2 regions of the Exiguobacterium sp. H66 genome follow, and region 1 is predicted to be linked to the other one. Evidence: riboswitches for the same ligand, from Rfam matches in the RefSeq annotation. Region 1 holds a riboswitch; the other holds the start of a gene.
What was found. A riboswitch is a leader RNA that binds a small molecule or an ion and turns the genes downstream of it on or off. The one in region 1 is predicted to bind S-adenosylmethionine.

Region 2: linked by a shared signal. The riboswitch ahead of ribD (bifunctional diaminohydroxyphosphoribosylaminopyrimidine deaminase/5-amino-6-(5-phosphoribosylamino)uracil reductase RibD) and the one ahead of KNP88_RS09135 (Na+/H+ antiporter NhaC family protein) in region 1 are both predicted to bind S-adenosylmethionine.

The regions. Positions count from the first base shown of each region.
Region 1 is NZ_JACSMQ010000004.1:247,056-250,764, reverse strand. It holds gene KNP88_RS09145 (alpha/beta hydrolase) at 1-245, opposite strand, end outside; gene KNP88_RS09140 (metal ABC transporter solute-binding protein, Zn/Mn family) at 415-1,383, shown strand; SAM riboswitch class I at 1,463-1,566, shown strand; gene KNP88_RS09135 (Na+/H+ antiporter NhaC family protein) at 1,647-2,954, shown strand; gene KNP88_RS09130 (hypothetical protein) at 2,998-3,198, opposite strand; gene KNP88_RS09125 (aldo/keto reductase) at 3,357-3,709, shown strand, end outside.
Region 2 is NZ_JACSMQ010000005.1:11,277-14,985, forward strand. It holds gene ribA (GTP cyclohydrolase II) at 1-865, opposite strand, end outside; gene ribE (riboflavin synthase) at 865-1,491, opposite strand; gene ribD (bifunctional diaminohydroxyphosphoribosylaminopyrimidine deaminase/5-amino-6-(5-phosphoribosylamino)uracil reductase RibD) at 1,476-2,522, opposite strand; FMN riboswitch at 2,682-2,826, opposite strand; SAM riboswitch class I at 2,978-3,082, opposite strand; SAM riboswitch class I at 3,298-3,400, shown strand; gene KNP88_RS09350 (alpha/beta hydrolase) at 3,461-3,709, shown strand, end outside.

The DNA of each region.
Region 1 (3,709 bases):
CCATGAGCATAAATCGCGACCGGAAACGGCCCTTCTCCCGGCGGATAATAGATATCTAACGTCAAGTCCTGCTGATTGACCGTCTTGTATAAAAGATTTCGTGGTGCTAATTGCTTTTCGGTAAGCGGCAAGACCGGCTCCGTCCATCTGAGTAAGGCTCCATAATTATTCCAAATGCTCGCACCAGCAGCAGCCGTCGTCAAAATAGCGGCGCCACCCATCAACCATGCTGTTTCACGTTTCACCTCATCACCTCCAAGGCTCATTCCGATTTCACTTCTATTCTTCTCTTACCCGATTTATTTTGAACTAGAACTTCACAACATTCCGACTTGACGCTTTAATTTCCGTCGGATATAGTTAGAAAGTCCAAATCGGAACAATTACGTTTTAATTATCTTGGAGGGTTCACATATGAAAAAAATCATTCCAGCGTTAACCATCGCGACAGTAACTGCCAGTCTGCTCGCCGCATGCGGCTCATCGACTTCAAATTCAGAAGAAGACGGTAAATTGCAAATTTATACGTCGACATTCGCGACTGCGGCAATTGCAAAAGAAATCGGCGGCACAGACGTCCAGGTCGAATTAATCGTTCCCCCTGGCGCCGACCCGCATTCGTATGAGCCGACTCCGAAGCAATTGACGACGATTGCGAAAGGCGATCTATTTTTACTTACCGGCACAACCCTTGAGCCGTACTCTGAAAAGATTAAGGAAAGTTTAGCCGGTAATTCCATTCGTTTTGTCGAGACAAGTAAAAATATCGACTTACTCGAGGCTTCCGCTTCGCTTCATACGCACGAAGAAGACGCACACGATGACCATGATGATCACGAGGCTGAAGAAGAGTCGCACGATCATGGACAATACGATCCGCATGTTTGGCTCGACCCGAACAACGCCAAGAAAATGGCTGACTCGATTACGACCGCGTTAGCAAAGGAAGCACCTGACCGGAAGGAAACGTTTGATAAAAACCTCGCACTCTTTAACAAACAAGCAGATGAACTCGACCAAAATTTACAAAAAGCTGTTGACTCCGGTTCGAAAAAGGAGCTTCTCGTCACGCATGCCGCATACGGGTACTTGGCGGAACGTTACGGTTTCACGCAACTGCCGATTGCCGGTATCTCGCCGTCTGACGAACCGTCCCAAAAACAGCTGGCTGCCATCGTCAAGGAAGCAGAGATGCATGACTTAAACTATATCGCCTTCGAAGAGACGGTGTCGCCAAAGGTCGCCCGTGTCATCCAAAAAGAAATCGGTGCCGAATCGATTACGATTCATAACCTCGAGTCCGTCGCAAAAGATCAACAAGATAAATCGTACTTTGATTTGATGAACGAAAACGTGACGACGCTCAAACAAGCACTGCAGTAAGGTACAGTTGACAAGCATTAAAAGATACGTTAGGGTAATAAACGTGTTTTAAACAACGACTAAACAACTAAATGACTTCTTTTTATCGCGAGAAACGGAGGGACTGGCCCAATGATGTTTCGGCAGCGGACGATTGATTCGTACTGTGCCAAATCCAGCAAGCTATGGCTTGAGAGATAAGAAGAGCGTCTTTTTCAGTAAAGACCTCCTTCTTTCTTGCGAAGGGGTCTTTTTTTGTATGCTGAAGAAATGGAGTGATTCACATGAACGAAACGGTTACGCCGAACAAATGGGCGTTGTTGCCCTTGTTCGTTTTCCTTGTATTATTCATCGGTGCAGGAATCTTCTATAACGACTTTTACAAATTCCCAATTTTAATTGCAGCTTTAATCGCCTTGATTTTTGCTGCTGCGACATCTAAGGGAGACATCAACCAGACCGTCGAGCGGATTGCCCGCGGTGCCGGAAATCCGGACATCATGATCATGGTCTTCATCTTTTTACTCGCCGGCACATTTTCTGGAACAGCGAATGCAATCGGAGCCATTGATGCGACCGTCAACGCTGCACTCAGTTTCCTACCCCAGTCTCTTTTAATGAGTGGATTGTTCATCATTGCCGCTTTCATCTCGATGGCGATGGGAACTTCGACCGGCACAATCGCTGCCCTTGCACCGATCGCACTCGGGATTCATGACGCGACGGGCGTCAATGTCGCACTCGCCGCTGCTGCCGTCGTCGGTGGAGCAATGTTCGGTGATAACTTATCGTTTATCTCAGATACGACAATCGCCGCTGTCCGGACACAAAAAACGAACATGCGTGATAAATTCAGAACGAACTTTTTAATCGTCTTGCCTGCTGCCGTCATCACTGTCATCTTACTCGCTTTCGTGTCAGGTTCCGGAGATGTCGTCGAAGCGAAAGCATTTGAATTTTATAAGCTGATTCCGTATCTTTCCGTCATCGTGCTCGCCCTCTTTGGTGTCAACGTCATTCTCGTCTTACTCGGCGGGACGTTATTGACAGGCATCATCGGAATGATCGACGGTAGTTTCGGAGTAAGTGGGTTTGTCCTCGCGATGTCTGACGGATTGATGGGGATGGCAGAAATCTCAATCTTGACGTTGCTGATGGGTGGACTCGTCAGCCTGATCACCTATAACGGTGGAATTGCTTATCTCAAAGAAACGCTGACACGAAAGATTTCGAAACGCCGGGGAGCTGAGTTCAGTATGGCTGCCCTCGTCAGTGCAACGAATCTCGCAACAGCAAATAATACGATTTCGATTCTTGTCGCCGGTCCGCTCGCTGCTGAAATCGCGGATACGTATGACATCGACCGGAAAAAGTCAGCCAGTATCCTCGACCTCTTTTCCTGTGGTGTTCAAGGAATCATCCCGTACGGAGCGCAACTTTTGATTGCCGCTGAATTGACGAAAACGGCGTCACCCGAACTGATTCCTTATTTGTTCTATCCATTTTTACTGTTCGTTTGTGGATCACTGGCAATCTTCTTCGGCTTCCCACGCCGGAAGAGCGATGCCGCACAGAAAAACAACATGTCGTAAAACAAACAACCCCCGTCGCTTCGTCTGCGACGGGGGGTTCACTTTATTTCTGTTTTTCTTGACGATTCAAAATGAAATAGGCAATCGCCGGAAGCGGAAATTGAACGAGTCCTGCTCCACCCCATACCCACGGATTGCGTCCTGTCTTGCGGGCACCAAGGAAGAGGAACGTGGCTTGAGCACCTAATAGTGCTGCGATGCTTGTCCAGACTCCTTTTGGTACTTTTTTAATCGATTTCACCATGATATTACACCTCTCTTCGTTTATGCATCAGTAGACTTTCTTCTCTTTCCCAGTCTATATTCCCTGCTTATGAGCATCAAAACAGATGTTCCGCTAAGTTCATGCTAAACTGAACAGGCAAATCCATATTCTAGTTTCATTGAAGGAGGAGTATATACATGCAATACGCAAAACTTTCAAATGGTATCACGATTCCACAGATCGGGTTCGGTGTCTGGCAAGTCGATGAAGAGACGGAAGCACCGGCTGCCGTCGCAGAAGCACTTCGCGTCGGTTACCGTCATATCGATACGGCTGCCGTCTACAAAAACGAACGTGGTGTCGCAAAAGGAATCAAAGAAAGCGGCGTGAAACGTGAAGAACTCTTCTTGACGTCTAAAGTTTGGAACGATGACATTCGTGCCGGACGGACGAAAGAGGCTTTCGCTGAGTCACTTGAGCGACTAGAAACAGATTATCTCGATCTTTATCTCATTCACTGGCCTGTCGAAGGTTATGTCGAAGCATGGAA
Region 2 (3,709 bases), on a different contig from region 1:
CCCGCCCTTCTTGACGCAAGTAGAGGACAGCGCCGCCTTCCTGTTCAATCCGGTCGAGCGCCGCGTCGAGTTGCGGACCGCAGTCACACCGTTTTGATCCGAAGACGTCACCCGTCAGACATTCGGAATGAACCCGGACGAGCATCCCGTCTTCGGCTTCACCTGATAGCACCGTGACATGTTCCTTGGCGTCAGGTGTCGTATAACCAAGCATTCGAAACGCCCCGTGCGTCGTCGGTAACAAGACTTCCGCTTCACGGCGGACAGGGCGCTCGAGATAGCGGACGAGAGCATCGATCGTAATCATTTTTAAATCATGTTCTGCTTTATACGTCACTAAATCATCAACCCGTGCCATCGTCCCGTCGTCTAAAATGATTTCACAGATGACGGCCGCTTCGGCGCTTCCCGCGAGCCGTGCCAAATCAATCCCTGCTTCCGTATGACCACGCCGGACGCGGACGCCGCCTTCGTTTGCGATCAACGGAAAGATGTGTCCGGGACGCTTGAACTGATTTGGACCATCCATCAACATCCGCTGAATCGTCATTGCCCGTTCCGCTGCACTGATGCCGGTTTTCGCATCTTCATGATCAATGCTGATCGTAAAAGCCGTTCCGTGCGGATCCGTGTTGACATCTGTCATCGGTCGGAGTTCGAGTCGTGTTGCGATATCCGGACTGACCGGGACACAGACGAGTCCTTTGCCGTAAGTGATCATGAAGTTAATCATCTCGGGTGTCGCGTGTTCCGCAAGTAACACGAGATCCCCTTCGTTCTCACGGTTTTCATCGTCACAGACGATAATCGGTCGTCCGCGTTTTAAGTCATCCACTGCTTCTTCAATCGAATCAAATCCGTTCATCATACTTCGCCTCCTAAAAATGCCGACCAGTCCGTCTTCGCATCCTTCTGCGTAAAGTGATAGAGATGTTTCGCCATCAAGTCACATTCGATATTGACGAGCGCACCCGTCTGCAAGCGATCGAACGTCGTAACTTGGCGTGAATGGGGAATCAATGAAATCGTCACCGCATCGTTTCCGACATGTTGCAGCGTCAGGCTCGTACCATTGATTGCAATCGATCCTTTCGGAATACAGTACTTGCTCCAGTCCCCTGCTTCAAAGCGGTATTCCATCGCTTCGCCGTCCGGTCGCCGGCTGAGAAACCGAGCCGTCCCGTCGATATGCCCGCTGACGAAGTGACCACCGAACCGTCCATTCGCCGGCATCGCGCGTTCGAGTTGAACGGCTGCTCCGACCCGTAACGTCTGAAGCGACGTCGCTCGGATCGTCTCATGGACCGCATCGGCCGTGAATCCGCTCTTCGTCATCGCCGTCACCGTCAAACAAATGCCATCAACGGCAATGCTGTCGCCAATCTTTGTTCCATCAAGTACTGCTGTCGCTTCAATCTCGAGCGCCAGCCCGTTCGGACGGGGGACTTTCCGTTTTATTGTGCCAAGTTCTTCAATCAATCCGGTAAACATGTCATCCTCTCCTTTCGTACATACTGGAGATGGACGTCCTGTCCGATTTGGTTCATTTTCACTAAATCAAAACGGTCTTCGATGTCCTGTTCCGTCGTCAGAGACTTTGTCCCACTGAAGAGGGACGGTGCCTGATAGAGTTCGATCGTATCCACGAGATCCGCTTCTAAAAATGCGGATTGAATCGTGGGACCGCCTTCAATCAACAGACTGCGAATACCTTGTTCATATAAAAGTTCGAGGATTTGGTCCGGTGTCGCATACGTCCCGACGAAAACCGTCACGTTCGCCCGTTCGCTTGTTCGTGGCTGTTCCGTCAACCAATACGTCGGATTCAATCCGTCATTCATGACTTGAAACTCATCCGTCAGGCGCCCCCGCCGATCGACGATGACGCGGACCGGTTCGATGCCGGTCGAACTGCGCAATGTCAATGCCGGGTCATCGATGATCACCGTGTCGCTTCCGACGAGAATCGCGTCGTGTGTCCCGCGTAACTGCCGTCCGTCAGCACGTGCCGCTTCTGAAGTGATAAAGCGTTGTTCACCCGTCGCGACCGTCCCGTTCATCGTTTGGGCGACTTTCACTGTGACATGCGGACGTTTTCGTTCGATTGCCTTCCAAAACGGTTCGTATAATGCCTCCGCCTTATCTTTTAGCAACCCGACTTCAACCTCAATCCCCGCCTGACGGAGACGTGTGATACCGCTTCCTGCGACGAGCGCGTGGCGGTCCTCTGTCGCGATAAAGACGCGCGCAATGCCGGCTTTTAGAATCGCTTCCGTACACGGCGGTGTTTTGCCGTGATGATTGCACGGTTCGAGCGTCACGTAGAGATCGGCTCCGCGTGCTGCTTCACCTGCCATGAGGAGCGCTTCGACTTCGGCATGGGGTCCTCCCGCATAACGGTGGGCCCCAAAACCAACAATCCGCCCCTGTTTGACGATGACGCAGCCGACACTCGGATTCGGGCTCGTTTGACCGTTTAACATGTGTGCTAGTTGCATCGCATAACTCATGAATGTTTCCATTTTTTCCGCTCCTTTCAATAAAAAAGACGCCTCCTGTAAAAGGGGGCGTCGTGATTGAAGGATTGACGAAATAAGCGTCTCGCGTTTCTGTTTTTACACATACAGAAACAGACCTTTCCCTGAAAACATTTTTTCAGAAAATGGCACCAAGCGCATTGTTTCGTCCTTCTCCCATCCGGACTTTACCGTCGGCCTTGGAGTCTCACCAAGTCAGCCACAGTGCGTACACTGCAGGTCGCGGGCTCATCGATTTATCAATCGCATCACCGCCGGTTGGGATTTTCACCCTACCCCGAAGAACTGGTTATTGAGTTATACAGCTCAAGACTAGCACAGGTCATTCTAAAATACAAAATGAATTGTATTTCATTCTCTTTTTTAGGAAAACATCAAAAAAAGGACCCTTCTCTTAAAAGAAAAGGATCCTTCCATCTGCACTAAGGCAGAATCCGCTCAGCTCATCTTTCAGACAAACGTCTGACGGAATTGGCACAGTACGACGTAAGAAGTCTGTTGCCGAGGTTTCGTAGGGCCAGTCCCTCCACCTCTCTCGATAAGTGCTACGGTATGAAGTTCATATGTGTGATGTTTCAAGTCGTTCTTATGTCGTGAATCTAATGCTTACACTACGGGGATTCCTTTCTCAAGTCAACCATATTTTCAAAATTAAACCAAATTACCCAGTTTATCAATTTCGACTTCTTTTTGACGTCTTGACAACGTATTTCAATCAATGCTATCCTCTTCACAATGATTATTCCGACAATCCCTATACGATATATCAAGAGTGGGCGAGAGATCTGGCTCTACGAACCCACGGCAACCTGCAACATGCAAGGTGCTCCGACCAGCAAAGCCGATGCTTTGGATGATACTTACGAGAATCTCGTAGTGCGCCTAAAGCACTACGAGTTTTTTAATAGAAGGAGGAACCCTTTATGAATTCATCATCACCTGTCCTGTTTGGCGCAGAAGCTTTTTTGATTGAACGAGGTCCAATCGGTATTTTACTGTCTCACGGTTTTAACGCAACCCCTCAAAGCGTCCGTACTGTCGGAGAGCAGTTTGCCGCCCAAGGGTTTACCGTGTATGCCCCGCGTCTCGACGGACACGGGACGAGCATCCGTGATTTCGAAGCGTCGACTGCCGAAGATTGGAAACAAAGCCTCCGCCAAGGGTTCGACGTC